2 regions of the Mesorhizobium sp. B2-8-9 genome follow, and region 1 is predicted to be linked to the other one. Evidence: riboswitches for the same ligand, from Rfam matches in the RefSeq annotation. Region 1 holds a riboswitch; the other holds the start of a gene.

Evidence for each region. Region 1 has a riboswitch for thiamine pyrophosphate ahead of FJ423_RS23485 (YkoF family thiamine/hydroxymethylpyrimidine-binding protein). Riboswitches for the same ligand answer to the same signal wherever they lie in the genome.
Region 2: it holds a riboswitch for thiamine pyrophosphate, as region 1 does, so the genes downstream of both, thiB (thiamine ABC transporter substrate binding subunit) here and FJ423_RS23485 (YkoF family thiamine/hydroxymethylpyrimidine-binding protein) in region 1, are expected to answer to the same signal.

The regions. Positions count from the first base shown of each region.
Region 1 covers NZ_VFTQ01000022.1:49,054-64,788, reverse strand. Annotated here, with positions in the region: gene FJ423_RS23505 (ABC transporter substrate-binding protein) at 18-1,031, opposite strand; gene FJ423_RS23500 (ABC transporter ATP-binding protein) at 1,028-1,801, opposite strand; gene FJ423_RS23495 (ABC transporter permease) at 1,798-2,583, opposite strand; gene FJ423_RS23485 (YkoF family thiamine/hydroxymethylpyrimidine-binding protein) at 2,920-3,528, opposite strand; TPP riboswitch at 3,519-3,631, opposite strand; gene FJ423_RS23480 (hypothetical protein) at 3,852-4,196, shown strand; gene FJ423_RS23470 (DUF2934 domain-containing protein) at 5,366-5,620, opposite strand; gene FJ423_RS23465 (hypothetical protein) at 5,729-5,938, opposite strand; gene FJ423_RS23460 (DUF1236 domain-containing protein) at 6,067-6,366, opposite strand; gene FJ423_RS23455 (DUF982 domain-containing protein) at 6,581-6,931, shown strand; gene FJ423_RS23450 (hypothetical protein) at 7,112-7,333, opposite strand; gene FJ423_RS23445 (DUF1236 domain-containing protein) at 7,549-7,848, opposite strand; gene FJ423_RS23440 (DUF1236 domain-containing protein) at 8,123-8,848, shown strand; gene FJ423_RS23435 (exopolysaccharide production repressor protein) at 9,129-9,476, shown strand; gene FJ423_RS23430 (hypothetical protein) at 9,773-10,180, opposite strand; gene FJ423_RS23425 (cytochrome b/b6 domain-containing protein) at 10,529-11,023, opposite strand; gene FJ423_RS23420 (J domain-containing protein) at 11,267-11,809, shown strand; gene FJ423_RS33680 (hypothetical protein) at 12,446-13,288, opposite strand; gene FJ423_RS23410 (hypothetical protein) at 13,612-13,860, opposite strand; gene FJ423_RS23405 (hypothetical protein) at 13,980-14,240, opposite strand; gene FJ423_RS23400 (TadE/TadG family type IV pilus assembly protein) at 14,382-14,813, opposite strand; gene FJ423_RS23395 (TadE/TadG family type IV pilus assembly protein) at 14,788-15,237, opposite strand; gene FJ423_RS23390 (pilus assembly protein TadG-related protein) at 15,234-15,735, opposite strand, start outside.
Region 2 covers NZ_VFTQ01000007.1:57,385-73,119, forward strand. Annotated here, with positions in the region: gene FJ423_RS10985 (helicase-related protein) at 1-475, shown strand, start outside; gene FJ423_RS10990 (RNA-binding S4 domain-containing protein) at 627-1,013, shown strand; gene fdxA (ferredoxin FdxA) at 1,215-1,553, shown strand; gene FJ423_RS11000 (CarD family transcriptional regulator) at 1,927-2,508, shown strand; gene FJ423_RS11005 (amino acid ABC transporter ATP-binding protein) at 2,576-3,352, opposite strand; gene FJ423_RS11010 (ABC transporter permease subunit) at 3,349-4,029, opposite strand; gene FJ423_RS11015 (amino acid ABC transporter substrate-binding protein) at 4,190-4,963, opposite strand; gene FJ423_RS11020 (RNA polymerase factor sigma-32) at 5,267-6,130, shown strand; gene FJ423_RS11025 (caspase family protein) at 6,298-8,400, shown strand; gene FJ423_RS11035 (M48 family metalloprotease) at 8,572-10,038, opposite strand; gene thiQ (thiamine ABC transporter ATP-binding protein) at 10,192-10,980, opposite strand; gene thiP (thiamine/thiamine pyrophosphate ABC transporter permease) at 10,977-12,587, opposite strand; gene thiB (thiamine ABC transporter substrate binding subunit) at 12,832-13,842, opposite strand; TPP riboswitch at 13,888-13,993, opposite strand; gene FJ423_RS11060 (thiamine diphosphokinase) at 14,129-14,773, shown strand; gene FJ423_RS11065 (ABC-F family ATP-binding cassette domain-containing protein) at 14,775-15,735, shown strand, end outside.

The DNA of each region.
Region 1 (15,735 bases):
TGCGTTCCTGCGTCCTCTCAGGCACCCAGAAACTCGTTGCTGAAAAATGCCCCGAGATTCGGCCGCTCCTTTAGCACCTTGCCGTCGCCATCAAGCAATATCCCCGAGGCGAACAGATACCCGCCCATCGCCTCCATCTTGGCCCTGTCCATCGTGCCGATGGCGCCGTCCGCGCTTTTCAGGAAGTGCCCGTCGTTCAGCGCCTTCAGCGAGGCTTGCACCAGCGCTGGGTTGGTCAGCGTATCCTTGTTCGCGGCGATCAGCAGCTCGCCCGCCTGCTGCGCATGATCGACGGCGAATGCGTAGCCGCGCCGCGTCGCCTGGACGAAGGCCGCGGCCGCCTGTCGGTTGGCGGCGAGGAAGGCGTTGCTGGAGACGATCAACGTGGTGTGCTCGTCCGGCACGCCATAATCGGCATAGCGGAAGCTGCGCTGCTTGAGGCCTTTCAGTCCGGCCTCGACGCCTTCCCAGGTCGAGACTTCCAGCGTGAAATCGACCGCGCCGTTGGCCAATGCCTCATAAGCCGAGGTACCCAGCGTCACAGTGGAAAACTCACTTTTGCCGCCGTCATGGCGGATGATGGTCGAGATCAGCGCGTTCTCCCAGGCGCTGCCGAAGCCGCCATAGGTCAGGCCGTCGAGATTTTTCGGAGTCTTGATGGCGGCGCGGTCGGCGTTGAAGACGACGCGACCGGTCTCCGACTGGACGACGGCGTAGACGGCCTTCAAATCCGCGCCCGCGCTCTTTTGCGTGAACAGGCCGAGCGAGCCGGAAATGCCGAAATCGGCGACCTGGCTGGCCACCAGCGTGCCCGAGCCGGTGTCGCCATAGGGCAGGATTTCGACCTCGATGCCCGCATCGCGGTAAAAGCCCTTGTCGCGGGCGACGAACAGGCCGATGTGATTGGTGTTGACGGCCCAGTCGAGCGCGACGGTGATTTTTTGCGCGGCGGCCCGGGCACGTGCAGCAGTCCCGGCAAATGGCAGGCTGGCGGCCAGAAGCATCGCCTGGCGGCGGGTGAAGTCGGTCATCGGTTTTCTCCATCGGATGGTCGGGAAATCGGTTCGGCGGCGCCGAGCAAAATGTCGAGGATGCCGGCCTCGATCCCGGCGACCTCACGGGCAAACGCCGTGCTCTCGGTGCGCGGGCGCGGCAGCGGCACAGCCACCTCACGCACCACGCGCGCGGGCCGCGCCGACAGCACATAGATACGGTCGGACAGAAGCACCGCCTCGCGCACGTCATGGGTGATGAGCAGCGCCGTCCAGCGATGGTTTCGCCACATCGTCTCCAGCCAGCGCTGCATGGCCGCGCGGGTGAGCGCGTCGAGCGCGCCGAACGGCTCGTCGAGGAGCAGCATGTCGCGCTGCTGCACGACGGTGCGCAGCAATGCCGCGCGCTGGCGCATGCCGCCGGACAGCTCGGCCGGCCAGGCGCGCTCGAACCCGGCAAGGCCGAACTCGGCGAACAACGGGGCCACGCGCTCGCGCGCCGCGCGGCGCTTCATGCCCTGCACCTCGAGCCCCAGCGTCGCATTGTCGATGACGCGCCGCCACGGCATCAGCGCATCGCGCTGCGGCATGAAGGCGAAGCGGGCGCCATCGAGCGGCGCGCCGTCGAAGCGCATCTCGCCCTCGCCCCGGATCGCGCCGGTGAGCAACTGGAACAGTGTCGACTTGCCCGCGCCGGAGGGGCCGAGGATCGAGACGAACTCGCCCTCTTCGACATGCAGCGAAATGCCTGCCAGAACCTCTAGCGCGCCGAAGTTTTTTCGCATGTTGCGGAGCTCGAGCCGGGTCATGGCCGGCCCTCTCGGGAAGGCTTGTCGCCATAGCGCCCCGCCCTTTCGCTCTTTGCATTTTCCCAGGGCATGGCGAGACGCTGGGCGAGCACGGCGAGGCCGAACAGCGTGAGCGTCAGCGCCGAGCTGACCGCGACGGCGGCGAGCACGAGGTCGGGGCGGAAATTGTTCTTGGCGCTGAGCATATAGATGCCGAGCCCTTTGGCGGCACCCGCATATTCGGCGAAGATGGCGCCGACCACCGCATAGGTGATGGAGATGCGCAGTCCAGCGAAGAAATAGGTCAGCGCCGACGGTAACCGAGCGAGCCAGAAGATGCGCCGGCGCCCTGCTCCCATGGCGGCGAGCATCTGGCTGATTTCCTTGGCCGTGGCGGCATAGCCCTCGACCAATGCCACCATCATCGGAAAGAAGGTGACCAGCGCCACGAGCAGGATCTTCGGCAACAGCCCGAAGCCGAACCAAAGCACCACCAGCGGCGCGATCGCCACCAGCGGCAAGGTCTGGCTGGCGATCAGGAGCGGGAACAGCGCGCGGCGCAAGGGGGCAAAGAAGTCAACCAGCGCCGAGAGGATGAAGGCGGCAACGAGCGAGCATGCAAAGCCCGCCAGCGTGGCGCGGATGGTGGGAAGCGTGTTGTCGGCCAGTGCCGCCCGGTTCTCCCAGGCCTGCGCCAGCACGCGCGAGGGTGCAGGGAGCACGGTGGGGGCGATGCCGCCGAGGCGTGCGCAGAGTTCCCAAGCGACGAGAAGGAGAGCGAAAGCCAGCGCAGCGGGGAAGATCTTCGCGACGGTCGTGGTGAAGGCTGATCTCCCCCCTAGAGGGGGAGATGGCCGGCAGGCCAGAGGGGGGCGCGAAGGAATGACGTCCTTCGAAACCCGTGCGAAAGCAATTGGCGAACGCCGCGCGCGCAACCAGTTGAGCGGTCGGCGGGACAGCACCCCCCTCTGCCCTGCCGGGCATCTCCCCCGCAAGGGGGGAGATTCGCCGTCACCTCGGCTTTCGCCCATCGCCGAAGGTTCCCTTCTCTCCTGCGAGATGGGACTGGGAGCATCTCCCCGACGCGATGGATCAAGCCAAACAGCCACGACATCTACCTCGATAGATCGAGCTTGCGCTCAAGCCGCGGTCGGGCTGTTCGCCGAAATGGTGATATCGAGCGTCACGTGACCGGCACCCGGCCCGAAGCGGCAGAAGGCTTCGTTCAGCGTGGCGAACACCGCGCCGGCGTCGCCGCGCAGCTTGGTGCAAAAATGCTTGGAGCGTTCGAAGACGCCGGACCGCTTCAGGAAATCGATGCAGCCATAGATCTCGTCCATGTGGTCGCCGGTGCCCATCACATAGAGCGAGAATTGCGCCGCCACCGGCTGGTTGGTCGAAAGCGTGGCCCCGACGGCGCGCAGCGCGGCGCGCTTGCGGTCATCGAGTGGGATTGCCGGGCCGCCGATCTCCTCGGAGCGGCAGATCGGGTCATCCGGCTCGCCGGGGCAGCCGCGCGACACGGCGGCCGACAGCACACAGTGCCTGCCGCTTTTGGCGGCCGCCACGAACAGGTCGCGCATGGCTGGGAACAGCACCTCGGGCGGCCCGACCAGCAGCGTCGAGATGTCATCGGTCTCGATCCTCAGCCTGTCGCGGTAAGGATCGAGCGCGCCAAGCGCGCCAAGGATCACGCCGACGAAATCGTCGGCCATGGGATAAAGGGAAATCTGTGCGCCGGAAAACATGGCCCGCCTCGCTCCGCTGGTATTATCCAGATCAGCTTTAGGGTCCGGAGGCTTGCCGCCACCATCTCAGCCCCGACCGTACGGAGCACCCCTGTGGATGGCCGGGTTAAAGCACTGTTTGCGGTGCTGGGAAAGCGGTTTTTTGCGGTGTCAGTTGGGCCAACCGCCCATCTCCCTACGGGAGATGCCGGGTGGTTATAAGATTTTTGTAGTTTTCTTATAACGGCTTTATCTAACTATTTTGTCGTTCAAATTGTACGAATCCCGCTTGATTGCTTTTCGTACATAAAGTACGATACTTCCCTTCCATTGAGGGGATTTGCTTGAACACCGCGAACCATGCCGCTTTTGCCGACCTCTCCCACCCGTTGTTGTCGCCTTTGCCGCTCGCCGAGCGCGAACGCCTTGCCGGCGCCTGGCGCATGGCCAGCCAGGACATCGCCGACGACATCCGATTCATCCGGCAATATCTGAAAGTGATCGCCGAAAAGGACGAGCGGCTTTCGACCGGCGCGCTGGTGCATGGCCGCGTCTATGTCGAGGCGTGCGCGGCCTGGCTGCCGGAGACGGCGGCGCGGTATTTGCGCAACCTCAGGCTGATCAGCGAATGCGAAAGCGCGATGATCGCCGCGGGGGTCAGGTTTGCCCGATCGAGCGATGCGTGGTGAGAGCGTTTTGACCTCTTCCGTTAGAGAAGGGAAGGAACTCCAAGGCCGCCAGCGACGCGAACAATCATGCCGCTGCAACCCTCGGCTCTGGGCCTCGAAAAATGCATCGTTTCACACAATCGCCAATTGGTGGACGCGGGCGAGCGGCCGGGCGTTAATTCTGCGCAGGCGAAGGAGGGTAAAGCCGTATACCAGGGAGGAATTTCATTTTGATGGACCAACAAATCGACATCGGCATACAGCCTGACGATCAGCCCTACGAAGTCACTTCATTCGCCCGCAAGCATGGCCTGACGGTCCCGGTTGCCGACGCGGTCCTTTTCGCCAAAGGTCCGTCGCCGTCACGCGCAGCTTGCGACATGGCAGCGCTTGCCTTCCTCTGCGCGGTCGCGCGATACGCCGGAAAGCAAGGGACGCGATAGCCTCCTCTTATAGCTTAATTGCAACCCGCATGCCGCCGGCGTGGCTGCTGGCGGCGGCGATGCCGAGCGTGCCGGTCAGCCGGCCGCCATGGTCGAAGCCTTCGCTCAGAGGTCGTGACGGTTCAGCGGGGAGCGTAGATGCGAAGCATGGTGCCGTTATCGTAAGCGGCCGTCACGAGGACGTTTAGCTTGAGCGCGTCCGTCAAACCGCTGAATAGCGGTTTGCCACCGCCATAGGCGGATCGGCCGAGTCAGGATGACATACTCATCAATCAGACCTGCCTTCGACAGCGCCTGAGCGAACTCTGCGCCGCCCCGCAATAATTTCGCCGCCGGGTTGCTTTTCAATTTAGCGATTCCTCGTGCAGGTCACCTTTCGCAATAGTGGACTCTGGCCAAGTTGCCTTTTTCAGCGTTTTCGAAAACACGACCTTGGGGATGACGTTCATCGGCGCGCATAGGCATCCTCGGATTTTTGCCAGTACGGGCCCATTTCCTCATAACTCACGCGGCCCATGATGTGTGTGCCAGCGCGACTGATGCGATCGAGTTTCCACCGCTTGAGCTCTGCCGTTCAGGAAAACCGCCCGTCGACATTCCCACCGGCCCTACGACATATCCGTCGACCGACATGGTCATGATCAAGACGACTTTGCGCATGGTCGGTATAGCCTCCGGCACAGTTCTCACACGGAGCGTCGCACCGTCACATGATCCGGTGAAAAGGGGGCAGGCCTTGGCTGGCGGTCAGCCCTTGGTCTTCCTGGCGGGGGACTTTGCCTTTGCCGGGCCCTTGGCGGGCTTCTCCGCCTTGGCCGCTTTCGGCTTGTCGGCCTTGGCGGCGGCGGCCTTTTTCGGGCTCTTGGCTTTCGGCTTGCCGGCCGCATCGACTTCGGCCGTCGCCTGGTCCCAATGCTCCTTATGAGCGCCTTCGGGCCGGCCGGCCTGCTCCCAAATCTCGTGCGCGCGCTGGCGAATGCGTTCGTGCCTGTCGTCCGTCACTGTCGCCTCCTGATGTTGGGACGGTTCCCCGGCGCGAACATTAGCCGAATTTTCGCGTGTCGTCTTCGGTATCACGAACAAGCGACCCGACCTGGACGGCAATTTCGCTCAGTGTCCGTCGGTAACGACCGCGATGCCCAGATGCGCTGCCTTTTTTGTAATCAATCCGGCTAAATCCGCGTCAGAGCGGTCGGTCCCCGTGCGCTGGCGCAGCAGGGTAATCGCCTCGTGCATCGACAGCAGGCCAGTCCTATGCTCGGCCAAAAGCTTGTCGACTTGGCGTGCGATGTCAGGTGATTCGACGTGTGGATGATGCATGGCAACGACTCCTTCCGCGCTTCGTTGCCTCCCAAACCACTGCCCTATCTTAGGCCTTATGCCCGGATGCGAAAAGAGCCCGATCCTTGCCCAGTGCTTCGGAGGATCGGGCTCTTCCAGGGCTGGATCTACTCGATCACCTGAACAACGCGGCGCGTGCCGGGATCGATCAGCACCGTATGGTCGTTGACGACCGCATAGCGGTACTGGACGTCCGGAACCTGCTGCAACTCGACGGTGTCAGGCACGGTCGAGCCGACGCCAAGCTCAAGGCCGAGCACATTGACCGAGGCGATCGGATGCTTGTGGACATATTCCTTGACCACGGTCTGCTGCTCGGGGGTGACGATCACCTCGTCCGCGGCCGCGATGCCGATGCCGGCCATCAGAGCCAAGCCGGCGACAGCTGGAATGAGGGTGGTTTTCATCGTTTCTCTCCTGTTGCGTTGGTGAGCTCCGCCCTGCCTCCGCAGGGGCGGAAACACGAGCAGGTCGAACATGGGAGCTCCCGGGGCAAACGCCGCCGGCAGGGTGTTGTTCCGTCAGCGGCGACTAATTGATTTGGCGGAACCTTCGCATCGGCTCCGCATTGGAAGGCATTGAAACTGCCCAAGTCTTTGAAATCCTAAGGATGCCGCAGTCATGCAGGAAGGCTCCATCAGAAGCGACATCGAACTTCGCCCCCCCGTGGCCATCGCGGTGGGTGCCGGCTTCAAGCGCGAGATCGCCTCTCTTACCGCGATGCAGAACTTTCTCAAGGAATGGCCCCAGGCCATGCGGGGCGGCAGCTACGCCAACGCATTCCGCGCCTGTGAGGCGGCGCGGAGCGGAGAGATCGATCTCGACAAGGCGCGACAGGCGTTCCTGGTCTTCGCGCGGAAGGCCGGGATCGAATGGACGGGCGCCGATCCCGTCGCGGTGCTGCGCGAAGCAAAGATCAGGCGAATCCGGGCACGCGAAAGCCGGGCACCAAACCGGCACGTGCCTGGCTAGGCCCAGCCTGGACGCGTTCGGCACACCGTGTGATCGGCGTTATCATGCAAGCTTTGGGATTTGGCCGGCCGATCCTGGGAGCAAGCTCGGCGCCTCCTGGCGTCCATTTTGCCTGCAGACCGCCGCCTTCCCGGCTGACGGTCGGCTGAAACGATCCGGGATCTCGACTGGTGGCCGCTGTCAGTTCGGCGCCGATTCGCCCAGCGCCTCGGCAACGAAGGACGCAGCGATCAGATCGTCGGCCTCAATGCGTAGGGAGCCCTCGCCGCCCCCCATGATCGCCGCGACCTTCTGGAAAGCCTTCATTTCATGCTCGGTGATCCGGGCGTCTTGCATCCTGGCTTTGAGATGGGCAACACGCATCCCGAGCGAACGAGATGTTCCGATTTCTCGTTTCGACATGTTGGTAAACTCCTCCTCGCCCCGCCGTACTGTTCGCCACCGCCCGTATTTTCACGTTGCCACTGGTTTGTGTTGTCTATGAGACAACGTGAACCAGAGCCGGTAACTCAAGCGCTGAGGGAAGGTTCCGTTAGCACATGGTAACAAAATAATAATCGGTTAATGGCCCGTCGCCGTAACCAGGCGGCGGGCCATCCGATTTGGTGCGCTATCGATCAGTCGATGACCTTGACGATCTTGCGGGTACCGGGGTCGACGATCACCGTCCGGTTATCGACGACGACGTAACGGTATTTCACGTTCGGCACTTCGTGTAATTCGACCGTATCGGGAAGCGTGCTGCCGACATTCAGCTCGACGCCCGGGATCTTAACCGAGGCCAACGGCTGTTTATGCACGTATTCCTTGATCACGGTTTCCTGCTCCGGCGCGATCACGACATCCTGCGCGGCAGCAGCGCCAATGCCAGCAAGAAGCAGGAAGCCAGCGGCGGCGGAGGTGAGGTGCATTTTCATTGGTCGTCTCTCCTATGTGGATCTGAATCGAATCGCCTGAATGCTGCGCCTGCGATTTTCCACAGCGGGTCGGCATTGCCGTAACGCCGTTCGCCTACCCTTGTTCCTGCAAAACTGGACCGGTGCCTGCAAAAACAACCGCCGCCGTGTTCCGCGACCATCGCTTCCGACCGTGGCACCAATTTCGGAACAATGCGTTTCGGGCTGGGTTACCCATGCGAAGGGACCGACTTTCCGAGGAGAAAATCCAATGAAACATCTGCTGATCACAAGCATGATCGCGCTCGGCGTCGGTTGCGGCGCCGCGATGGCGCAGACCGAGTCCGCGCAGCCGAGCGGCGGCGACAATAATTGCACGGCCGGGACGGCCGATTGCCAAAAGGGCGGCAAGGCGGGCGGCCAGGCCCAGGGTCAGATGAAGTCGCAAACCCAGCAGAACGCCCAGGGCAAGGCTGGCGCAAACACCGAAGAGCAGGCTCAAGGCAAGACCAAGATGAAGACCGAAGAGCAGGCTCAGGGTCAGTCAGGCGCCAACACTGACCAGAACGCCCAGGACAACACACAGCTGAAGAAGAAGCAGCAGGCGCAGGGCAAGACTGGCACCAGCACCGAACAGAACGCCCAGGGCACCACCAAGATGCAGACTGAGCAGAACGCCCAGGGCAAGACCGGTACGACCACCCAGCAGAACGCCCAGGGCAACACCAACGTCGAGACCGACCAGAACAAGACGGCGTCGATCAATAACGTGACGGTGGAACAGAGGACGCAGATCACGCAGGTCATTCATGAGAGCCATGTCGAACCGGTTCGCGACGTTAGCTTCGACATCTCCGTCGGCGTCGAGGTGCCGCGCCACAAGGTGCGTCTGCACCGTCTGCCGGCCCGGATCGTCAAGATCGTTCCGGCTTATGAAAACTATGAGTATTTCGTCTTGGCCGATGGACGCATCGTCATCGTCGACCCGGACACCTACAAGATCGTAGTGATCCTGAGCTGATCCGGTCAGCATAGCGGATAAGGGCCCGCCCAGATGGCGGGCCTTTCTGCATGGAGAAGCATCTTAAACCCGGCAGGCAGTCGCCCGCATGCGCTCCATTAGGCATGACTTGAATGTCGCCGGCTCGGGAACGATCCGGCGCAATTGCCAGTTGTCACAGCGGAAGTCCTGCGTCCGTGGTCCCTGTCGGGGCCGGACGAAAGGGCAATGGGGCCGCCGGCAAACCGTTCAAGCTTGCGGTCCACCCGGAAAAGGTGCATGGGTCAAAATGGGTAGAGATATGGGCGAGATCGCTGATGGCCGAATATGGTCGCGGCGCTCGGTTGGGCAAATGTATTTTCCGCAGTTTCTTGTGGGAATGGTTGGCACGCTTCTAGTGATCCTCGGCTGGACCTTCATGTCCACGGGATCTGTCTGGATGGCGATCGGTTGGACATTCCTGGCGGCCGTGGCTCTGCAGGCCGGCTATTTCGTGGCCGTGCTCTGGCTCGTGCACAGTGAGATCCGCGTAACCGACGAAGGCAAAGCGGACGTAAGCGCGGCACCCGCCAAGATACCCGGACCGTTCGAGCGCGATGGCATCATCCACGCCCTCATCTTGCGGCTGTTCCCGAAACTGCTTCCCTGATCGCTTTGCGTCGATTCCGGCCGCGGACGGATCATTCTATTCCTTCTCGACAGGCATCCACGCCGCAATAGCCGGCACGTTGCCTCTTCAATTCGACCGCAAAGGCCATGCTACACCTCGGCGCCAGGGCCCGAGGCGCCATCCGTTGCATCGGAGCCGATAGACCGCCACTAGCTTTGCATCGGCGATGGGCCGCCATCAACAAAATCGATGCGGCGCAACCAAACGCCGGCTGCAGCTCTCCTTGATCGGAGGCTGTAGCCGGCGCGCCTGAAATCCCTGCTCGGTTCGCCCAGCTAGCGCGCGGTGGCCGGTGAGGCCGAGCGCACCGTTTCCGTCGACGAGAAGACGACGAAGCCGAAGACCAGCACCGCGGCGGCCACGATCAGCGAGCCGATTGCCACGACCGGCTCGATCTCCGGGTGGCCTCCCGCCAGCATCCAGTAGAGCGCCGGCAGCATGATCACGATGCCGACCGTATAGAGGCCGTAATGGATCATGGCGATGCGGCGCTCGGCCTTGGCCGGGTTGAGCGCATAGTAGCCGCCGAAGATGGCGCTGGTGACCCAGCCAAGAAGGTTGATGTGAGCATGCGCCGGAAAGGCACCGTGATCGCCCGAAATCGCCATCTGTAGTCCGGCGGCGACGCCCAGGACGAGAAAGACGATGGCCGTCTTGAAGAAGAGTTCCGATACCCGTGGCATTTGTTGTCCTCCCAATGCCTTTGTAAACCCGACTCTGCGCAGTCTACATCGTGCGAGCGATATTAGCCATGACGCACCTAAGTCGGTGCGGCCTTCGGGCGAAAGCCGCGAGGTTTGGCGGCGGTTTTGCAAAAAAATGGCTCGCCTCTTTCGAAGCGAGCCGAAAAGGGAGCCGGGCTTGAGGTCGGCTCCATCCAGGTTGCCACCTGAATTCCAAGCAGAGCTAGCGTAACAAAGCCCGGAATTTATTCCACCGCAACGGGGCAAAGGTTTTTCCGACACGCGGCCGCTATCCTTTGCCGATCGGCCATCGCACAGAAGACGCCGCCGGCCAGCATATCTCCCCAATCAGCCGGCGGGCGAAAGCATGCGCTTCAGCGTCCCGTCCCTCAGCCAGAACTGATGGTAGAGCGCCGCCACGACGTGGACAGCGATCAGCACGATGAATGCCGGCTTGGCAAGCGAATGAATGTCACCCCAAGGGTCGCCCAGATAGAACGCCAGAAGCCCGATTGCCGGCGTCGCCAGCAACAGCACATAGAACAGGCCGTGCGATACATGCGCGGCGACCCGCATCCATCTCGATCCATGACCGGCGGGGGCCGGCGCGCCGGATACCAGCCTGAGGACCAGTCGAACAAGCACAAGCGCAAGAACGGGCAGGCCGACCCAGTAATGAGCTGAGCCCAGCGCCTGGTCGGTGGCCGATGCCGGCTGGCCGTCTTCGGCGGCGTCTACGACGACCGTCATGCTCTCACCGAAGAAGAGCTGAAATAAAACCAGCGCTGCAATCAGCCAATGCAGCGCGATCTGAAAAATTGAATATCCACGTCTGGTTTCCATCGCGACCGTTCCCTGAATACAAGGCGTCCCACGCCTTAACGTTGTTGAATAGTCGCGAGGACGATGGCCGAATTTGGCTCGAAAGCTCCCGCAATTGTGGCCACAATCTTACATTTTCGTATGGCGAGCATTCGCGCCGGCCTTGGCGGTTCGAGACTGGGACCGGCACCTTGCAAGCGCGCAGCATTTGGGCAATGCTTGGGCTTGGGGGAATGGTTTCCGTAATTTCGGAAGCGCGATTACATGTTCATCGACTACTACGAAGTTCTGGAAATAAGCCCGAACGCCAATTCCGAGACCATCGAGCGGATCTTCCGCTACTTTGCCATGCGCTATCACCCCGACAATCGGGAAACCGGCAATGAATCGCGCTTCAGCGAGATCGTTGAAGCCAACAATACACTCCGCGACCCCGTCAAGCGGGCTCAATACGATATCCTTTACCGCGAGCATCTGGGTCTTCGTCATGAACTCACCGAGGGAGCGCGCGACGGCGGCGGCATGGAGCGGGATTCCGTCATCCAGGCCAATCTGCTGTCGCTTCTCTATGTGAGGCGCCGGCGGGACGTCAACAATCCGGGCATCGGCGACGACGAACTCGAGCGCCTGTCCGGTTGCCCCCGCGAGCACCTGGAGTTCCACCTGTGGTACCTCAAGTCGAAGGGCTTCATCGGCAGGACGGAGAACGGCACGTTCGCGATCACCGTGGAAGGCATCGATCATGCCGGGGTCAAGCACGGCCGGGATCGCCCTGACGCCACCCGCCTGCTCGATCACGCCGAATGAGCCGATTTGAGTCGCCCCGATCGTCAAAGGTCCGCCTGCTGGCCTGAATCAGCGGCGGGCACGACGAAAGAACAGCTACATCCCGCAGGAATCGACCGTCCTCTCCTCACCTCCCCGTATCTGGGCGGTTCCACCGGGGCCGCGGAGCATGCCATGCGCCTTGGAGGGCAGAACAGCGTCGGTGACTTAGGCACTGTGCGCCCTCGAATACAAGGCGACTGAGGTCTGGCGCACTGCCGCAATTGGCACGGCTTGCGACGGCAAATGCAGTCGCGAATGCAGGCACCGCTGGAGCTTGCTCTCGTGTGATGCAGTCCGTTCCTGGCCGGTGCGAGATCAAAGGGATTGCCTGCCCGCCGTGCCGGCGATAAACATGTCGCAGCACGATATATTATCCCGCGGCGCGCAGTAGAGCGTCCGCAAGCCGGCGTCTCGGTTTCGACCGCCGGCCACCCGGAAAACAGGTGGCAACCTGGTGCGGGATCAGCACCCGGCAATGGGGCTCCCGCTTTGGCTCGTCTCGACTGAGGCGAGCCATTTTTCTGCCGGAGACGGCGCGCCCGTCGCCCTGTCAACAAAAAACCGCCGGGCGAGGCCCGGCGGCTTTCGCTCGCCCTCCGGTCGGTTCGTCCGGCCTTATGGGGTTGTTGTGGTTGTCGCCGTGGCCGCGGCTTGCGCGTCGATCTTGCCCGCCAAAGTATCCTTGGCCCAGGCGGTGACGTCGGCGTCGACTGGCTTGTTGGCCATGTCGGCAAGGGCAGCGTCCAGCGACGCATCGGTGGGAGGCGGCGCGTTGTCAACCGCGGCCTGCGCATCGGCGATCGCCTGGGCATCAGTGGTGCTGATCGTGGCGTTCTGGGCGTCAATCTGTCCCTGAACGTCGGCGATCTGCGCATCGAGAGCCGCCTGCTGTTCGGGCGTGAAGCCGGTTGTGTCGGTCGCGTTGAGGTCGGCGAGTTGCTGAGTGAGGTCGGCCAGCTTGCTCTGGTCGGCGGCCAGTTGGGCGTTTGCCGCGTCGAGGTTGGCCTGGGCGTTCTTGGCTGCCGCGGCCTGCGTCACGTAAGCCTGGACGCCGGCGAACTTCTTGCTCTTGGAATTCATATAAGCGTTGATGTTGCGCTGCAGCGAGTTCAGCCGGCCGAGCTTGGCGTGAATGTTCTTGTCCTTGGGCGTGGCAGACGTGGTCGTATCGTCAGTCGTCGCGTCATCGGTCGAGTTGTCATCCGACGCGCTGGCATCGGCGCTCTTGTTGTGGCCCGGAGCCGAGGCCGAGTTGCCGTGCGAGGCGCCGCTCTTGCCGCTGCCCCCGCCATTTCCATGACCGCCACCGTTACCGTTACCGCCGCCGTTTCCGTTGCCGCCGCCATGGCTGCCGCCATTGCCGTGGCCGCCGCCGTTACCGCCGGCGCCGGCAAGCGCGGGGGCGGTCGCAAGCGCGAGAATGGCCAGGGATGCCAGAAGTGTCTTTCGCAATGTCATTGTGCTTCTCCGCAGATGAATCGTCACTATGGCCCAACCGCTAGGCAGCCTCTTATGAGAATTTCCTAATGGCGTCGGATAAACTTTAAGCAACTGCGGTCGCGAAATGAGAGCATAGCTGCGGTCTCTCCGCAATTTTTCCAAAATACCACGTTAACCCATTGAAATTTAACGTAAATACAAAAGACTTAGCATCTGTGGGCCGTTTGGAACAAAGAAGGCCCTTGTCTCGCCAGACCATGGTCCCAAGAGGCAATTGCCGCCGCGACAATCCCCTGAAATCGGATCACCTGCGCCTTTGGAACCCTGCCGAAAGGTCGGGGTTAAACAAGCGAAGGGACGTTGCCTAAAAGGACAGTCACCATGAAACGAATTCTTCTCGTTGCCGCTTTTGTTGCCTTGTCCGGTGGTCTGGCGACGGCGCAGTCGGGCACGACATCGGGCAGTTCATCGACATCGTCATCCACCACAACGACGATGCCCAGCCAGAGCACAGACACGACCACGACGAACTCGACCAACTCGAACTCAGCGAAGGACTGCGCGCCTGGGCAGCAGACCGGCAGTGCCAAGCAGGCGGCGCCTGGCCAACAGGATACGAGCGCCAAATCCAACGCTCCCGGCCAGATGAAAACCACAACGGAAGGCTGCTAGCCACCAGGCACAAGCGGGCCTGGCTTTTTGCCGGCCATCAAGCGGAAGGATTTGGATCTTCCGTGCCATCAGTCTCGGTCGGCGTGCCGGTTGCCGTCTCCGGCTCCTGACCTTCGCTCGAACCGGTGGGGGAAAGCACGGTCAGGTCCATCCGGGCGATCCGGGACGCGGATTTTCCTTGGGCATTCGGCTCGCCGATGTCCGTCTCGAAGACCGAGGCTTTCGCGAGGTGGCCGACGCTTTCGGCGCGCTTGCCCGGGAAAGTTTCCGACGCCTGGGGTCTGCTCGCTTGATGCATGGCGCCTGGGCCCTGCTGGCTTCCAACAAGAGAGGTCATGGCTGCGCTCCTGATAGTGGATGGCAGCAAATCCCTAGCATTCCTGGCTGGCGCCAGCCTTGCAGCTTTTTAGAGAATCCTAAGGTACATCCGTTCGTCCCCCTAGCTGCTGACCAGGGGCACGGCCACCGAGGTAGTGTAGCTGATCGGGTAATTGCTGAAATAGGGAAAGCTGATGACAAAGGCATAGCTGGCGTTGACATGTGCCATGCGGAACCCGCCGCTCGCCGGATCGGTGGTGATGGTGACGTTCACATTCCGCAGGCCAAGCGCCTGAAGCTTCTGTGTGGCGATGGCCTGGATGTCGGCCTGCGTCAGCGTGTTGTTGAGCTGCAGGGAGCGCGCCGAGGCTTCGAGCGCGTAGCGCACGCTGGATACGCTGTTCATCGACCAGCCGAAGGCGAAGATGCCGAACAGGAGCATGATGAGAAAAGGCGCGACCAGGGAGAATTCTAGACCAGCGCCGCCCGCCTCATTAGCCGCAAATGCCGAAAGCCGGAGCCTTTGTTTAGCGCACACGGACCACCTGCACATGGCCGATCGCGGTATTGTCTGGGTATGGACCAAAGGTGAAGGGCGGGATCCAGGTGCCGGATGCCTGAATCTGGACGTAGACGGACGGCGCTTTCGGTCCACTGCATAAGGTCGACGCATCGACCACGGTGGTCCCACACTTATAGATGCGACTAATCGTAACCTGCGCGTCGGAAGGCTTGTTCTCCCAGCTCGCCAGCGCGACAGTCTGGGTCGCGCTGTCGTCAGCGGAGCCAGCCATCACGAGGTTGGCCGCCGTTTTCACACCGGCGCGCATCGACAGCGAACCCGCGACATAGGACCAGCCGTCCATGATTCCGAGCAAGGCCGCGCACAAGACGGGCAAAACAAACGCGAGTTCCACCGCGGCGATGCCCGATTCATCGCGAATGGCCGGCATCAGTCGACGGGCAGCGGATTTCACTCGACCACCGCAACCGCCTGAGCGGCCGGGATGTCCTTCATCCCTAGGCTCGAGCAGTCCTGGTTGATGGTCGAGTTGCCCGACCACTGGATGGTATCGGCAACGACCTGGGTGCAGCCATTCACGCCCGAGAAATTGCCAAGATAGTTGACCTGTTGCCTGGGGAAGTAGATCGCGCCGGTCAAAAGCGAAGTCGCGGTGCCGTTGAAGGTGCTCTGCGCGGCGGTCCCCGTCCGGTCGCCATAGAACAGCACGCCGGAATAGGTGCCCGTAGTCGGGGCGGCCAGCGTCACGGTGGCGTTGCCGTTCATGCTGACAGTGTTGCTGCCGGCCATGAAGATCGTAACGTCGCTGCCTTGGATGACGGCACCCGCATTGATCTTCAAGTCGCCCTGGACGACGTAGACACCGGGGGAAAGCGTGATGTTGCCGTTGAGGCTCATGCCGCTGCAGTAGGTCCCGGGCTGGATCGTTTGCGTCGTCTTGTTGCCGTTGATC
Region 2 (15,735 bases), on a different contig from region 1:
GGCGCCAGCCGAAGCCGAGGAACCAAAACCTGTACTCCTGTGGCGCCAGGCGCGTTTCGACCATCAGCGTCCGCGCCATCGCCACGACAACCGTCGCGACAATCGCCCGCGCGGCGCCCAGCCCGCACGCGAGACAGGCGCCGCAAGCGGTCAGCCCGGCGATCGGCCCGCCCAGGAAGGCGGCCGCGAGCAGCGCGAAGGCGCCGGCAAGCCGCGCTTCGACCGCTCGAAGTTCAAGCCGAGGTCCGAGACGGGCGACCGGCGTGAGGGCGCTGAACGGCGCGAAGGCAAGCCGCAAGGCGAACGCCGCGAAGGCCGGCCGGACTGGAAGGGCGGCAGGCAGGACGGCAAGGGCAACGTCCCGGGCGGCAAGCCAGCCTTCCAGGGCAAGCCGCGCGAGGAACGCCCGCAGCGCTTCGATCCGGATTCGCCCTTCGCCAAGCTCGCCGCCTTGCGCGACCAACTGAAGAAATAGGTTCGAGCATGATCCCGAAAAGTGGGACCCGGTTTTCGGGCGAGATCATGCTCCATCAAAGAACCAGCATGATCTCGAACCGAAGGACCGCGTCAGCGAAAAGTGGGAACCGGTTTTCGGATAAGATCATGCTCCACCAAAGCTAGCCGCGATGGTTGGAGAAGGCCGCCAGCGCATCGACAAATGGCTGTTCTTCTCGCGCGCGGTGAAGTCGCGGTCCTTGGCGGCAAAGGTCGTCGTCGCGGGACGCGTCCGCATCAATCGCGACAAAGCAGCGCAGGCCTCGGATCTGGTCAAGCCCGGCGACGTGCTCACCATCATGCTCGAGCGCCGTATCCTCGTCTGGAAGGTGCTGAACTGTGGCGCCAGGCGCGGCCCGGCCGACGAGGCGCGGCTGCTTTACGAGGATCTGTCGCCGGCGCCGACACCCAAAGGCGAGGCGGTTCCGGACGCCGTTCCAGCCTTGCGCGAGGCCGGCAGCGGCCGCCCGACCAAACGCGAGCGGCGGCAGACCGACCGGCTGCTCGGCGACGACTGAGATATAGCCGGGCCGCGGCACGGCTGCAGCAATTCCAGGAAAACTGCGCAACGGTTGGGCTGGAGGACTTGGCCGAAGCTTTCCGGCTGGAATTCCATTCCGCGACACCGGCTCCGCCTGCAATCCCTGCCCTTGCATGCGGCGGGCAAAGGCGTTACCTCAGCCGAAAACCCAGCAAAATGGGACGTTCCGGAGCCTGCAATGACCTATGTCGTGACCGACAATTGCATCAAATGCAAATATATGGACTGCATCGAGGTCTGTCCGGTCGACTGTTTCTACGAGGGCGAGAACATGCTCGTCATCCATCCTGACGAGTGCATCGACTGCGGCGTCTGCGAGCCCGAATGCCCGGCCGACGCGATCAAGCCGGACACCGAGGGCGGCCTCGACAAATGGTTGCAGATCAATTCCGAATACGCCGAGAAGTGGCCCAATATCACCGCTAAGAAGGAGCCGCCGGCGGACGCCAAGACCTTCGACGGCGAGACCGGCAAGTTCGAGAAATATTTCTCGGCGGAGCCCGGCGAAGGCGATTGATATAGCGGCCGGGAATACCGGCATGACGCGGCGTAACCGGACCGATACAATTGCTGTCTTGACGGGCAGCGCTGCCGCTTGGCGTTAGCGAATGCAGCAAAACCTTGATTCTTCCGACTTTTTGTGTTACATCAACGAAACATGCCGGTGACACAACGTCGATTTATGGCGCTAACGCCCCAAATCACTGAAAGGTGAGCTTTTAGATCCGGACCAGAGCGATCTGGGGCAGGCGGTCGCATTCGTGCGATATGCCGGCCCTTGGCTTTTCCGGTGGGTTCATCCTGTTGCGCGGCTAACGGTCGGCTTTGCCGACCTCGTGGGTTCGAGCCGGCATGATGCCGGCTGCACAACTTAAGGAGTTCAGGGCGTAATGGCAACGATCACCCCGCAGAAGAAGTCCAACGCGGCTCGTCACGGGTTCAAGACCGGCGAATTCATCGTCTATCCGGCGCATGGCGTCGGCCAGATCGTGGCGATCGACGAGCAGGAAGTTGCGGGTCACAAGCTGGAACTGTTCGTCATCGATTTCCAGAAGGACAAGATGCGGCTGAAGGTGCCAGTCGCCAAGGCGACCTCGATCGGCATGCGCAAGCTGTCGGAAGAGGATTATGTCGACCGCGCGCTGAAGGTCGTGCAAGGCCGCGCCCGCATAAAGCGCACCATGTGGTCGCGCCGCGCCCAGGAATATGACGCCAAGATCAACTCGGGCGACCTGATCTCGATCTCGGAAGTTGTGCGCGACCTCTACCGCGCCGACAACCAGCCGGAGCAGTCCTATTCCGAGCGCCAGCTCTACGAAGCCGCGCTCGACCGCATGGCCCGCGAGATCGCCGCGGTGAACCGTATGTCGGAGACCGAGGCGGTGCGCCTCATCGAGGTCAACCTCAACAAGGGTCCGAAGCGCGGCGCCAAGGCCGACAACGAGGAAGCCGAGCAGGAAGAAGCTGCCTGAGCTTTTTCGCTTTTAAGTTTACGAAGAACCCGGCCTCGCGCCGGGTTTTTTGTTTCTGGTACCAATTCTACACCCCGCTGCCGCCTTCCCTCTGCGCCTCCTCTTGCCTGAGCGAGGCGATGAAGCGCTTGGTTCGCTCGCGCTCCGGATTGTCGAACACGACCGAAGCCGGGCCTTTCTCGACGATCGAGCCGGCGTCCAGAAACACCACCTCCTGCGCGATCTTGGAGGCGAGCCTGAGATCATGCGTGGCCATCACCATGGTCGTGCCTTCGCGTGCGAGCTGTCCGAGCACGTCTACCACTTCCTGCGCCAGTTCCGGATCGAGCGCAGAGGTAGGCTCGTCGCAGAGCAGCACGCGCGGCGACGGCGCCAGCGCCCGGGCGATCGCCACGCGCTGCTGCTGGCCGCCGGACAGCGTCGCCGGCCAGTCATCGGCCTTGTGAGCCATGCCGACCTTTTCGAGCAGCGCCATCGCCCGCTCGCGCGCCCTCGGCTCAGGCCATTTCAGCACCGTCACCAGCCCTTCCATGACATTCTCGATCGCTGTGCGATGCGGGAAAAGCTGAAAATTCTGGAACACCATGCCGGTCTGCAGGCGGATGCGCTGAATATCCTTGGCCGGCACCTTGCCACCCGGATGGAACGCAAGCGTCTCGTCGCCGATGCGCAGGGACCCGGACGTCGGGATTTCCAACAGGTTGATGCAGCGTAAGAGCGTGCTTTTGCCGCCGCCGGAAGGGCCGACCAGCGCAGTCACGCTGCCCTCGTCGAGGGTGACGGTCACGCCCTTCAGCACAAGATTGTCGCCGAAGCGCTTTTCGATGTTGCTGAGGCCGATCATGCGTTGGCCTCCAGGAACCCGCCATAGCGGTTTAGCCGCACTTCCAGCCGCGCCTGCAGCGCCGACAGAACCGAGCTCAACGCGAGATAGAGCGCGGCCGCCTCGACATAGAGGATCAGCGGCTCATAGGTGGTGGCGACGATGCGCTGCGCGGCCTGGAACATCTCGGGCACCGTGATCGCCGCCGCCAGCGAGGTATCCTTGACCAGCGAGATGAAGGTGTTGGAAAGCGGCGGCACGGCAACGCGGCCCGCCTGTGGCAGGATGGTGCGCCGCATCGCCTGGCTCCAGGTCATGCCGATCGAATAGGAAGCTTCCCATTGCCCCTTCGGCACCGAGCCGATGACGGCCCGGATGATCTCAGACGTATAGGCGCCGATGTTGAGCGTGAAGCCGATCAGCGCGGCGGGAAAGGCATCGAGCAGAATGCCGACCGACGGCAGGCCGTAGAAGATCAGGAACAACTGCACGAGCAGCGGCGTGCCGCGAAAAATCCAGACATAGAAGCGCACCATCGCGACCAGCGGCTTCGGGCCGAACAGCCGGATCAGCGCCGTCACCAGTCCGGCGATGAGCCCAAGCGCGAAGGACAGGAGCGTCAGCGGCACGGTGAAGATCAGCGCCGCCCACAACAGCGTCGGCAACGATTCCAGCATCAATTGCAGCCAGTGCGGCACGAAGCGCTTCTCCCTTCCAGATACGGCGGCGCGTCCCCCGTATGGACCGACTATCATGCAAAAACCGGCGGGCCGTCAAAGACGACCCCGATGAATGCCGTGCAAAAACAGCGGGCCGTCGAAGACGGCCCGCCGGTATCCGAGCAAGGGGACGATTGCCTTACTTCGAAACGTCCTGGCCGAAATACTTGTCGGCGATCTTCTGGTAGGTGCCGTCGGCCTTGATGTCGGCCAGCGCCTTGTTGATGGCCGCGACCAGCTCCGGATCGCCCTTGCGCACGATGACACCGGAATAATCGGCATTCTCTTCCTGCGCCGCGATCTTCACATTGGCGTCCGGCTTGTGCTTCTTGAAATCGAGGAAGGACAGGCTGTCATTGATCGTGGCGTCGGCGCGGCCGGTGAGCAGAAGCTGGATCGACTGGTCGAACCCGTCGGTGCCGACGAGCTCGGCGCCGTTCTTCTCGGCGAGCTTGCCGAAATTGGAGGTCAGCGACTGCGCCGACTTCTTGCCCTTGAGATCGGCGAAGGTCTTGATGTCGGTGTTGTCGCCACGCACGATCAGCACCGCCTTCGAGGCGATGTAGGGATCGGAGAAATCATACTTGGCCTTGCGCGCATCGGTGATGCCGACCTCGTTGATGACGGCGTCGTAGCGGTTGGCATCGAGGCCGGCGATCAGGCCGTCCCACTTGCCTTCAAGGAACTGAACCTTGACGCCGAGCTTGTCGCCGATGGCCTTGGCGATCTCGACGTCGAAGCCGACCAGCGCGTTGGACTCATCGTGATAGGTGAAGGGCGCATAGGTGCCCTCAGTGCCTACCTTGAGCACCCCGGCCTGCTTGATCTGGTCGAGATTGGCGCCGGCATAGCCGGCGGTGATCGCCAGAACCTGCAGCGTTCCGGCGAGAAGAAGCGGTTTGAGCCATTTCATTTTTCTGTGATCCCGTTTTGACCGGTGTCCCGGCGCGACTGTGCGAGCCGGAAACTGGCAGATAGAAGGCTGCAAAATAAGGAACCAGATTTCAAAAATCGGCTCTGCCAGAAATTTGATTCTCTAAACCGCCGAGAATTCACCAGAAGGCTTTCCCGGCAGATAACAGAATGCTTCCGTCGGCACCATCTACCCCCTCGGGCGGCGGAACCATCCATGCGCCTGACACGTTGCATGGCTGTTGTAGGGCGCGGCGGCATCTTTTCAACCGCTATACGCGCAATCGTCGCAAAAGGAGCCGGCATGATCGAAGACGCGGCAGGACGGACATTGGTCCGGGCGGCAATGAAGGCTCCATACCTCGAGCGCGACGAGGAGCATGTTCTTGCGCTTCGTTGGAAGGAAGAGAACGACCAGCATGCGCTGCACAGGATCACTGTCGCCCATATGCGCCTTGTGATCTCCATGGCCTCGAAATTCCGCCATTACGGCCTGCCGCTCGGCGATCTCATTCAGGAGGGGCATGTCGGCCTGCTCGAGGCGGCCGCCCGTTTCGAACCCGCGCGCGAAGTACGCTTCTCGACCTATGCCACCTGGTGGATCCGCGCCTCGATGCAGGATTACATCCTGCGCAACTGGTCGATCGTACGCGGCGGCACCAGTTCCGCGCAGAAGGCGCTGTTCTTCAATCTCAGGCGTCTGCGCGCGCGCCTCGCCAACGGCACCGAGCCGCTCTCCAACGCCTCGCTCTACCGCGAGGTCTCGGCGGCGCTGGGCGTGCCGGAGGCGGACGTGGCGATGATGGATTCGCGCCTGTCTTCCCCCGACAGCTCGCTCAACGCGCCTTTGGCCGACGAGAACGGCGCTGCCGAGCGGATGGATTTCCTGGTCTCCGAAGACCCGCTTCCCGACGAAATCGTCGGCGAGAGGATCGACGTCCAGCGCCGCGCTATCTGGCTGCGGAGCGCGCTCGGCGCGCTCAACGCCCGGGAGCTTCGCATCATCGAGGAGCGCAGGCTGAGCGATGACGGCGCCACGCTGGAATCGCTTGGCGAACAGCTCGGCATCTCCAAGGAGCGCGTCCGCCAGATCGAGGCGCGCGCCATGGAAAAGCTGAAGCTGGCGCTGGTGAAGCAAAATCCTGAATTCCTGGCGGAAGCCGCCTGAAGCTAGTCCGGGCCAAGCTCAAAGATTAAGAAATTTATTAATAAGAGCACGCCGTCATCGGGGCAATTTTTCCTCGGTAATAACTAGGATTGTGAGCTCTTTAACAGACTGTTGCGCCGCAATCGGCTTTTTGACTCCTCCAGATCACACCACATGGGGGATTTGCCATGCTGCGATGCTGCGCGCTGATTGCACTCTTGATCCTCGTGGGTCTCACGACGTTTCAAGCGCATGCCGAGCGAAGGGTTGCCCTTGTGATCGGCAATTCGCAATACCGCGAAATCCCGACGCTCAAGAACCCGGACAAGGACGCGGAGAACGTGTCGAGGACATTCCGGCTGGCCGGCTTCGAGGTGTTCGCCGCCAAGGACCTGACCAAGCTTCAGTTCGAAGAACGGTTCCGCAACTATCTGGCGGCGGCGGACGGCGCCGATCTGGCGGTCGTCTATTATTCGGGGCACGGCTTCCAGATCGGCGGAGAGAATTTCCTGATCCCGGTCGATGCGTCGCTGAAAGATGCGGCCGACATGGAGGTCCAGGCCATCAAGGTCAATGACATATTGCGGCAGCTACGCTCGAGATCGAAGGTCCAGATGATCATCCTCGACGCCTGTCGCAACGATCCTTTCCCGCGCAAGGACTATTGGCTGCGCGACCAGTTGATCGTCGCCGGCGGCAGCGGCCTTGCGCAGGTAACGGGTTCGCAGAACACGCTGATTGCCTTTGCCACCGAGCCGGGGGCGGTCGCCTATGACGGGTCGGGCGACCTCAGCCCGTTTTCGTCGTCCTTCTCCCGCCGTGCGCTGACGCCGGACCAGGAGATACGCTCGGTGATGGCGGCCGTCCGCCGCGACGTGGTCAAGGCCACCAACGGCAAGCAGGTTCCGTGGGAGAACTCCTCGCTGATCGACGACGTCGTGCTGATGCGCGGGGCGGAGCAACCGGCGCCGCCGCCGGAAGCTGAGCAGGACCAGCAGACGGCGGAACGCGGAATCCAGATCGCGGCGGCTGCCGAAGCGATGGATAATCGCGACATCCGTGTCCCGCTCGGCGTCGGTCCGGTTCCGCTGAAACTGGAGCTTCCGGCCAAGGATGCCTCTATTAGCCTCAAGCTTGCGAGCTACCCGGCGGCCGGCACGCTGTCCCTGCCCGATCGTGTGCTTTCGCCGCAATCGAGCCTGACGGCCGCCGAGATCGACAAACTGCGCTACGAGCCGCAGATCGGTTCGGTCGCGCCCGTCGAAGTCGGCTTCGATATCCGCGCGGGCAGCGCCGCGAAGCGGTCGACGATGCAACTCTCGCCGAGCGTCGACCCTTGCGACCAAGCCGCCGGCGAGCCGCTCGACCTGCAGGGCGTTGTCTCGGGCCGCTTGCCGAACGAGATCGGCGGCGGAGCTGTCGAAGCTTGCGAGGCGGCGGTGAAGTCCTATCCCGAGATTGCGCGCTTCCGCTACGAGTTGGGGCGGGCACTGCTAGCGTCGGGCCGGATCGACGAAGCGAGGAATGTGATCCAGGAGGCGGCCGATAAGGGGCACGTCCGTGCCGTGTACGAGCTCGGCTACATCGCCGCATCCGGAATGAGCGCGGCTCCGGATTTGACCAAGGCCAACAGCCTCTATGCGCAGGCGTCGGACAAGGGAGATCCCTACGGCATGACTGCCTTGGGGCGCGCTTTGTTCGACGGTGTCGGCGTCCAGCGCGACACCGGCAAGGGACTGGACCTGCTGCTCCAGGCAGCGGCGATGGGGCATGTCGATGCCACCAAGGACCTTGCGGTGATCTTCAAGGAAGGCCGCAACGGCGTGCCCGCCGATCCGGCGCGCGCCTTGGCTTTCCTCCGAGCCGGCATCGACCGGCAGGAGGCTTATTCGATGGCCATTCTCGGTCTCTCGCCCAAGCGTAGCGAAAAGACGGTCCCGGTGTGCAAGCCCAAGGTGGTGACCAAAGTGGTCACGAAGATAAAGGTGGTCCGTACCCCCGCGCCAAAAGCGCCGCCACCGGTCACCAAGATACCGGCCAAGCGCATACCGAACGGCACCGGATCCGCATCTTGGCGTGGCAATGGCGGCGATCACCCCGAGCCCCGCGGCGGCGGATCTGACAGCGGCAGCACCGACGGTGACAGCACCGGCAGCACCGACACTGGCAGCACCGGCACTGGCAGTACCGGCAGCACTGACTCCGGCAGCACCGACACTGGCAGCACCGGCAGCACTGATTCCGGCGGCACTGATACTGGCAGCACCGGCGGCTCTGACGGGATCAGATAGCAGCAGCGATGGCGTGGACGCAGCCAACCGAACGGCAGCGTCGAGAGAGCATGATCCCGATAAGTGGGAACCGGTTTCGGACGACATCATGCTCCAACAAGGATCGTGATGGCGATTCAACGAAACGCCATCACCATCAAGCGGAAGCCGCCGGAAAGCGGGACGTCGGTCTTATTTGTCGGTGACGATCTTGACCTTGTCGCCGGACGACACAGTCGCGCCCGGCGACATGGCGTTGAGCACGCGGAACAGATCGAGCTTGCGGTCGACGCCGACCATCTGCGCGGCGAGCGAGCCCATGGTCTGGCCGGCCTGGACGGTGACGACCCGGATATGCAGCGGTTTCAGCGCCGCCTTCTCGGCCGGGCTCAGCACGCGGAAGGAACCGCTGACCGAGCGCGCCACCGGGTCCAGCGAAGTGCTGGCCGAGGGCGCGGCCGTCAGCAGCCTGTAGACCTGGCCGCCGGCGCGGATCACCGCGATGTCGAACTGCCAGCCTTGCGCGCTGGCATGCGCCGTCGCCGCGTCGTTGCCGTTGATCGTGTCCTGGCGCACGCTGGCGTCTTCCAGCCCCGCGACCCAGCCGCTGCGGATGTAATCGGTGAGCGAGACGGACTTGTCGATCGCCACGCCGTCGAAGCGGATGGCGATGTCGCCCGGCCCGGTCGCGGTCACGGCGGCCGCCGAATTGTCGATGACGAAACCGTCCGGCACGGTGAACGAGACGCCGAGATTGGGATGCATGAAGGTCTGGCCGCGCACATAGCCTTCTTCCGGCGTGTCGCCGTAAAGCAGGCCGTCTATGCCGGCCAGAAATGCGTCGCGGTCGCGCGTGCCGACGCCGGGCGGGCCGAAATTGCGCGCCAGCCGCTGCGCCAATTCGATACGCTGCGGCGTGTTCGGGTGCGTCGCCAGGAAGTCGAGGCTGGCGTCGGTGGCGCCGCTCACCGAGCGGAAATCCGTATAGGCCGACATCGACTGCAGGAAGCGGCCGGCGGCATAGGGATCATAGCCCGCCTCACCGATCGACTTGATGCCGATGGCGTCGGCCTGCAGTTCCTGGTTGCGCGAGAATTGCGCGAGCCTGAGCTTGCCGCGGATCAGCGCCGCCTTGGCGGTCGGGCTGTCGCCGAGCACATCGGAGACCACCTTGGTCGCCAGGCCCTCCTCGGCTTCGAGCTGCTGCCGCTGCAGGCCGTGATTCGCGGTGACGTGGCCCATCTCATGCGCGATGACGGCGGCAAGCTCGGAGGAATCGTTGGCCAGCGCCAGCAGGCCCCGCGTCACATAGAGATAGCCGCCCGGCAGCGCAAAGGCGTTGACGTTGGGCGAGTTGAGGATGGTGATGCGATAGGTCTGGGTCGGGTTGGCCGACACCACCGTCAGATTGCCGACGACCTTGGCCACCATGCGTTCGAGCTTTGGGTCGGAATATTCGCCGCCATAGGTGGCGAGAATCCGCGGGTGCTGCGCCTTCGCCATCTCTGCGAGCTTGGCGTTGGCCACGACATTGTCGACGGTGATCGGCTTATCGGAAGGTTGGAAGCCGCTCTCCTGCACGTCCGGCGGCGTGAACATCTGGCAGCTCGCCAGCACGGCGACGCTCGCCAGCGCGAGAAATCGTGCCAGCGGCTTCATCCACACCTTCTCAGCGCCGCTCGACAGGTCGGCTTCCTTTCCAAATCTTTCGGCAAATCACGGCCCATCCGGACCAGCATGGCCGGACCTAGCCATACTCCCCCGGACAAGGCAAGGAAACGCCGGATCGCCCATTGCCGGTTTGGCCATAAATTATGTCCGCTTCCGGGCAACATGTTGTGATCCGGCAACGGTGCCGCCTCGATCGCCGATATAGCGTCTGAATGCATCCGGTCCAGACCGATCGAAGAAATCCTCGGCCGGCCCGGCTGCCGCGATCGTGCCTTCGTCGAGAAATGCCACGTCCTGCCCGATGCGGCGCGCATCTTCCGGCTGATGCGTCACGAACAACACCGTCATTTCGCGCTCGGCATGAATGCCAGCCACAAGGTCCAGCATATCGTCGCGCAGCGCCGGGCCGAGCGACGCGAAAGGTTCGTCGAGCAGCAAAACGGGCCGGTCGCGCAGCAGCACGCGCGCCAGCGCCACGCGCTGCCGCTCGCCGCCGGAAAGCTCGCGCGGCAGCCGCTTTTCCTTACCGGCAAGACCAACCCGCGCCAGCGCCTCGGCGACCCCGGCGCGATCGGCGTCGCCGAGTTTCAGCGATGGCGAGCGGCCGAGCCCGACATTGGCTTCGACGGAAAGATGCGCAAACAAATTGTTTTCCTGGAACACCATCGACACCGGCCGCGCCGAAGGCGGCGTGTTTCCGAGACCGACGCCGCCGATCAGGACCTTGCCCGCATCGGGCACTTCGAAGCCGGCTATCAGATTGAGCAGCGTCGACTTGCCGGAGCCGCTCGGCCCCATGATGGCGGTGATCCTGCCGGCTGCGAATTCGGCGTCGAAGCTGAAGGAGGATTCGCCATAGCTGAACGAGACGCCATCCAGCGCGACGGGGAGACCCTTTTGCGCGGCGATGCCGTCGATGGTCGTCGTCATGACTTTCCTTCCCGCCCCAGCCAGTCCGCGGCGACCACCAGCATCAGGCAGACGAGGCCGAGCAGCAAGGCAAGTCCCGCGGCGTCGGCTGTCCGGTAGCTGCTCATGCGCGCCAAAAGCAGATAGGGCAAGGTCTGCACGGAATCGCTGCCGAACAGCGCGATCACGCCGAGATCGCCAAGCGATAGCGCCATGGCGAAGGCAAAGCCGGTCGCCAAAGGCCGCCTGAGCGACGGCCAGTCTATCAGGCTGAGCCGGTTCCAGCCGGATATGCCGAGCGCCAGGCAAAGCCGCTCATGGCGTTCGCTCGCCGCGTCATAGGCCGGGCGAACGGCGCGGATGGCGAAGGGCATCGCCATCACCGCGTTGACGGCGACGACCATGACCGGCGCGATGGCAAAGACATCGGTGACGTGGCGCAGCGCCAGGAACCAGCCGGCGCCAAGCACGATCGGCGGCACGACGAGCACGAAGCCGGCGCCGGTGTCGGCGGCATATTCGAGCAGGCCCATGGCCCCGCCTGCCCGGCGCCGCAGGGCCAGCGCGCGCCGTGCCGCGATCAGCGCCAGCGACAGCGTCACGCTGAGAAGCGCTGCAAGCAGGGCAAGGCCCGCGCTGGTGAGGGTGGCGCGGCGCACCGCTTCCTCGCCTGCCAGCCGGCCGAGATCGGCCTCCAGGCCTGAAAGCAGCGTCGCCGCCATCGGTCCGGCGACGAACAGCAGGGCAAGCATGATGAGGCCTGCATTCAACGCGCTTTCCATTCGGCCCGCCGAAAGGTAGCGGCGCGGCGCGACCGGCAGATTGGCGTCGCCGACCGTGTTGGCGCCGAGCCGCGTGAGTGCTGCGACCACGACGAAGGTGAGCGCGATCTGAAGAAACGTCAGCGTTACGGCCCGCGCAGGATCGAAATCGAAGCGCAGCGCTTGGTAGATGGCCACTTCCAGCGTCGTCGCGGCCGGACCGCCGCCGAGCGTCAGCACGATGGTGAAGGAGGTGATGCAGAGCATGAAGACCAGCCCGGCAATCCCCGGCAGCGCCGCGCGCAGCACCGGCCATTCGATCAGCCGGAAGGCCGGCCAGGCACTCATGCCGAGTTGGCTCGCCAGCCGCCACTGGTCGGCGGGCACGGTGCCCAGCGCCTCGAGGAACAGGCGCGTCGCCAACGGCAGGTTGAAGAAGACATGCGCGACAAGGATGCCGGAGAGGCCGTAGATCCCCGGCCAATCCGCACCGCCAAGTCCGGCGAAGACGCCGGCAAAATATCCGGCCCGACCGTAGAGCGCCAGGATGCCGAGCGCGGCGACGATCGCCGGCAAGGCCAGCGGCACGGTGAACAATTGCAGGATCAGGCGGCGTCCCGGGAAACTTGGGTGCCTCGACAAAGCGCGCGCCACGAGCAGCGTCGGCGCGACCGACAGCAGCGTCGAGAGAGCCGCCTGCCACAGCGTGAAGCGGGCGACGCGCAGGAGATAATTGTCGAAGGCGGCGGCAGCGCCGGAGAGATCGTGCGCGCCTTCGACGGCGAGGCCGGCGAAGCCACCGCCGATGAGGAGGGCGATGGCTGCGAGCGCGACGACGCCGGCGGTGACGCGGGAGTCAGGGTGCACGGCGGCTTGCACGTTGCACCGTGGTGGAATTCAGCAAACGCCGCGTTCCTTCGCGCCCCCCTCTGTCCTGCCGGACATCTCCCCCACAAGGGGGGAGATCAGCAGCGCCCGCGCCTCGCTCATCACTGCAACGTTGCCAGTTGGCGAAACCGCCGATGACGGCCAATCTCCCCCCCTGTGGAGGAGATGTCCGGCAGGACAGAGGGGGGCGCCGTAGAGCGATCATCTTGCGCGAATAGCGATCCTACTTGCTCATCACCGCCAGCCACTCATCCACCCACGCCTTGCGGTTGGCGGCGACCTCCTGCGGGCTGAACAGCAAGGTCTTGGTCGGCTTCACCAGTCTGTCGAAGGCCGGGTTGAGCGGCTTGTCGGTCTTGCCGGCTGGGAACATCCAGTTGGTTTCCGGAATGACATCCTGGAATTTCGGTCCGGTCATGAAGGCGATGAACTTTTGCGCCAGCGGGTTCTTCGCGCCCGTCGTGGTGATGCCGGCAACCTCGATCTGCAGGTATTCGCCTTCCTCGAACGAGGCGGCCTGGTAGCGCTCGGTGTTCTCGGCCACCATATGGTAGGCCGGCGAGGTGGTGTAGGACAGCACCATCGGCGCCTCGCCCTTGGTGAACAGGCCATAGGCCTCGCTCCAGCCCGGCGTCACCGTCAGGACCTTGGTCTTGAGCTTTGCCCAGGCCTCCGGCGCCTTGTCGCCATAGACCGACTTCACCCACAAGAGCAGCCCGAGACCGGGCGTCGAGGTGCGCGGGTCCTGGATGACGATCTTGTCCGTGCCGGCGCCTTCGATCAGCTCCTTCAGGCTCTTCGGCGGGACTTTAAGCTTCTGCGTGTCATAGACGACGGCGAAATAGCCGTAGTCGAAAGGCACGAAAGTGTCGTCGCTCCAGCCTCCAGGCACGTCGATGGCGGAGACTTCGCCATGCGGCGCGAACAGTCCGCTCGCCTTGGCATCGGCGGTGAGATTGGTGTCGAGGCCGAGCACGATGTCGGCCTTGGTGCCGGCGCCTTCGAGCTTGACGCGGTTGAGGAGCGCCACGCCGTCGGCCACCGAGACGAATTCGAGATCGCAGCCGCATTCGGCCTCGAATTCCTTCTTCACCGCCGGGCCGGGACCCCAATCGGCGGTAAAGCTTTCATAGGTATAGACGGTGAGCTTGTCCTTCGCAGCGGCAGGCGCGACGCCCGCCAGAAGCGAAACTAAGCCGGTTGCGAGAATGAGATGGGACAGTATTGCGCGCATATCGGCGCCTCCTTCGTTCGAGTGACAAGGAATTGAGGCGCCGGATGGTCCGAAACGTCTAATCCCTCCGCCGGTACAAACCGGATCAGGTTCAGCGGGTTGGCTTGATCGCCTCTCAGCCGGATCACGTCCGGCACCCCGTTAGAGCGTTTCGACAGATAGGCCCGGCCGAAGCGGCGCGCAAGCGGAAGTTTGCCGGGCAGCTAATGTTCGCCGGTACCCTCGCAGCCGAAGCGCACGGCATCCCGCTTCCGTTTCGCCCGACGGGCTGGTAAGGGCGACGGCCATGGGCACATTCACCATCCTGCTTGGCGGCGAGCTTGTCCGCACGCCCCGGCTCGAACGCCAGATCGAAGGCTCGCGCGTCATCGCCGCCGATGCCGGCATCGGCCATGCCCGCATGCTTGGACTTGTCCCCGAACTTTGGGTCGGCGATTTCGACTCGGTGCCGGCGAACCTGCCGGATGACCTCGCCGCCGTGCCGCGAAAAGTCTTTCCGGCCGAGAAGGACATGACCGATGGCGAGCTCGCCATAGCGGAAGCGCTTCAGCGTGGCGCCACCAGCCTCGTGTTGGCCGGCGCCTTTGGCGGCAAGCGCGCCGACCATGCCTTCCTGCATCTGGCGCTGGCCGTGCGGCTGGCCGAGGCTGGCACGACCGTGCTGCTGACCAGTGGCGCGCAGGAAGGCGCTCCCATCCTGCCCAGCAAGGCCAGCTTCGACTATGACGACGGCACCTTGTTTTCGGTGCTCGGCTTTTCCGACCTGTCCGGCCTGACGGTCACCGGCGCCAAATGGCCGCTCGACCGCGTCGAGGTGGCGTTCGGTTCCTCGCTCACTATATCAAATGAGGTCAAAGGGCAGCTTGGCATCGCGCTGGAGCGCGGCCGGGCCCTGCTTCTGGCCCACCCCTATCCTCTTCCAGAAAGTTGACATGGCGCCGCCACTCCTCAACCTCGACGGCATTAAACTGACTTTCGGCGGCACCCCGCTGCTCGACGGCGCGGCGCTCAGCGCATCCGCCGGCGAGAAGATCGCGCTGGTCGGACGCAACGGCTCGGGCAAGTCGACGCTGCTCAAGATCGCCGCCGGGATGATCGAGCCGCAGGATGGCGAGGTGTTCCGCCAGCCCTCGGCCACGGTCCGCTATCTGCCGCAGATGCCGGACATGGACGGCTTCGCCGACGTGCGCGCCTATGTCGAGGCGGGCCTTGGCCCAGCCGACGATCCGCATCGCGCCACCTATCTGATGGACCATCTTGGCCTGACCGGCGAGGAGCGGCCGAACGACCTGTCCGGCGGCGAGGCGCGCCGCGCCGCCCTTGCCCGCGTCATGGCGCCGGAACCCGACATCCTGCTCCTCGACGAGCCGACCAACCATCTCGATCTTTCGGTGATTGAATGGCTGGAAGAAGAGCTCGCTCGTACCTCCTCCGCGGTGATCCTGATCTCGCATGACCGCCGGTTTCTCGAGCGCGTCACGCGCGCCACTGTCTGGCTGGACCGCGGCCAGACGCGGCGGCTGGACAAGGGCTTTGCGCATTTCGAGGAATGGCGCGACCAGGTGCTGGAAGAGGAAGAGCGCGACCAGCGCAAGCTCGGCCGCCAGATCGTGCGCGAGGAACATTGGCTGCGCTATGGCGTGACCGCCAGGCGCAAGCGCAACATGCGCCGCCTCGGCGAGTTGCAAACCATGCGCCAGCGCTTCCGCAGCCATCGCGGCGCAGAGGGCACCGCGACGATGGTGGCCAGCGACGCCGCCGAGTCCGGCAAGCTGGTGATCGAGGCCAGGAACATCGACAAGAGCTTTGGCGATCTCACCGTGGTCAAGGGGTTCTCGACCCGCATCCAGCGCGGCGACCGCGTCGGCCTGGTCGGCCCGAACGGCGCCGGCA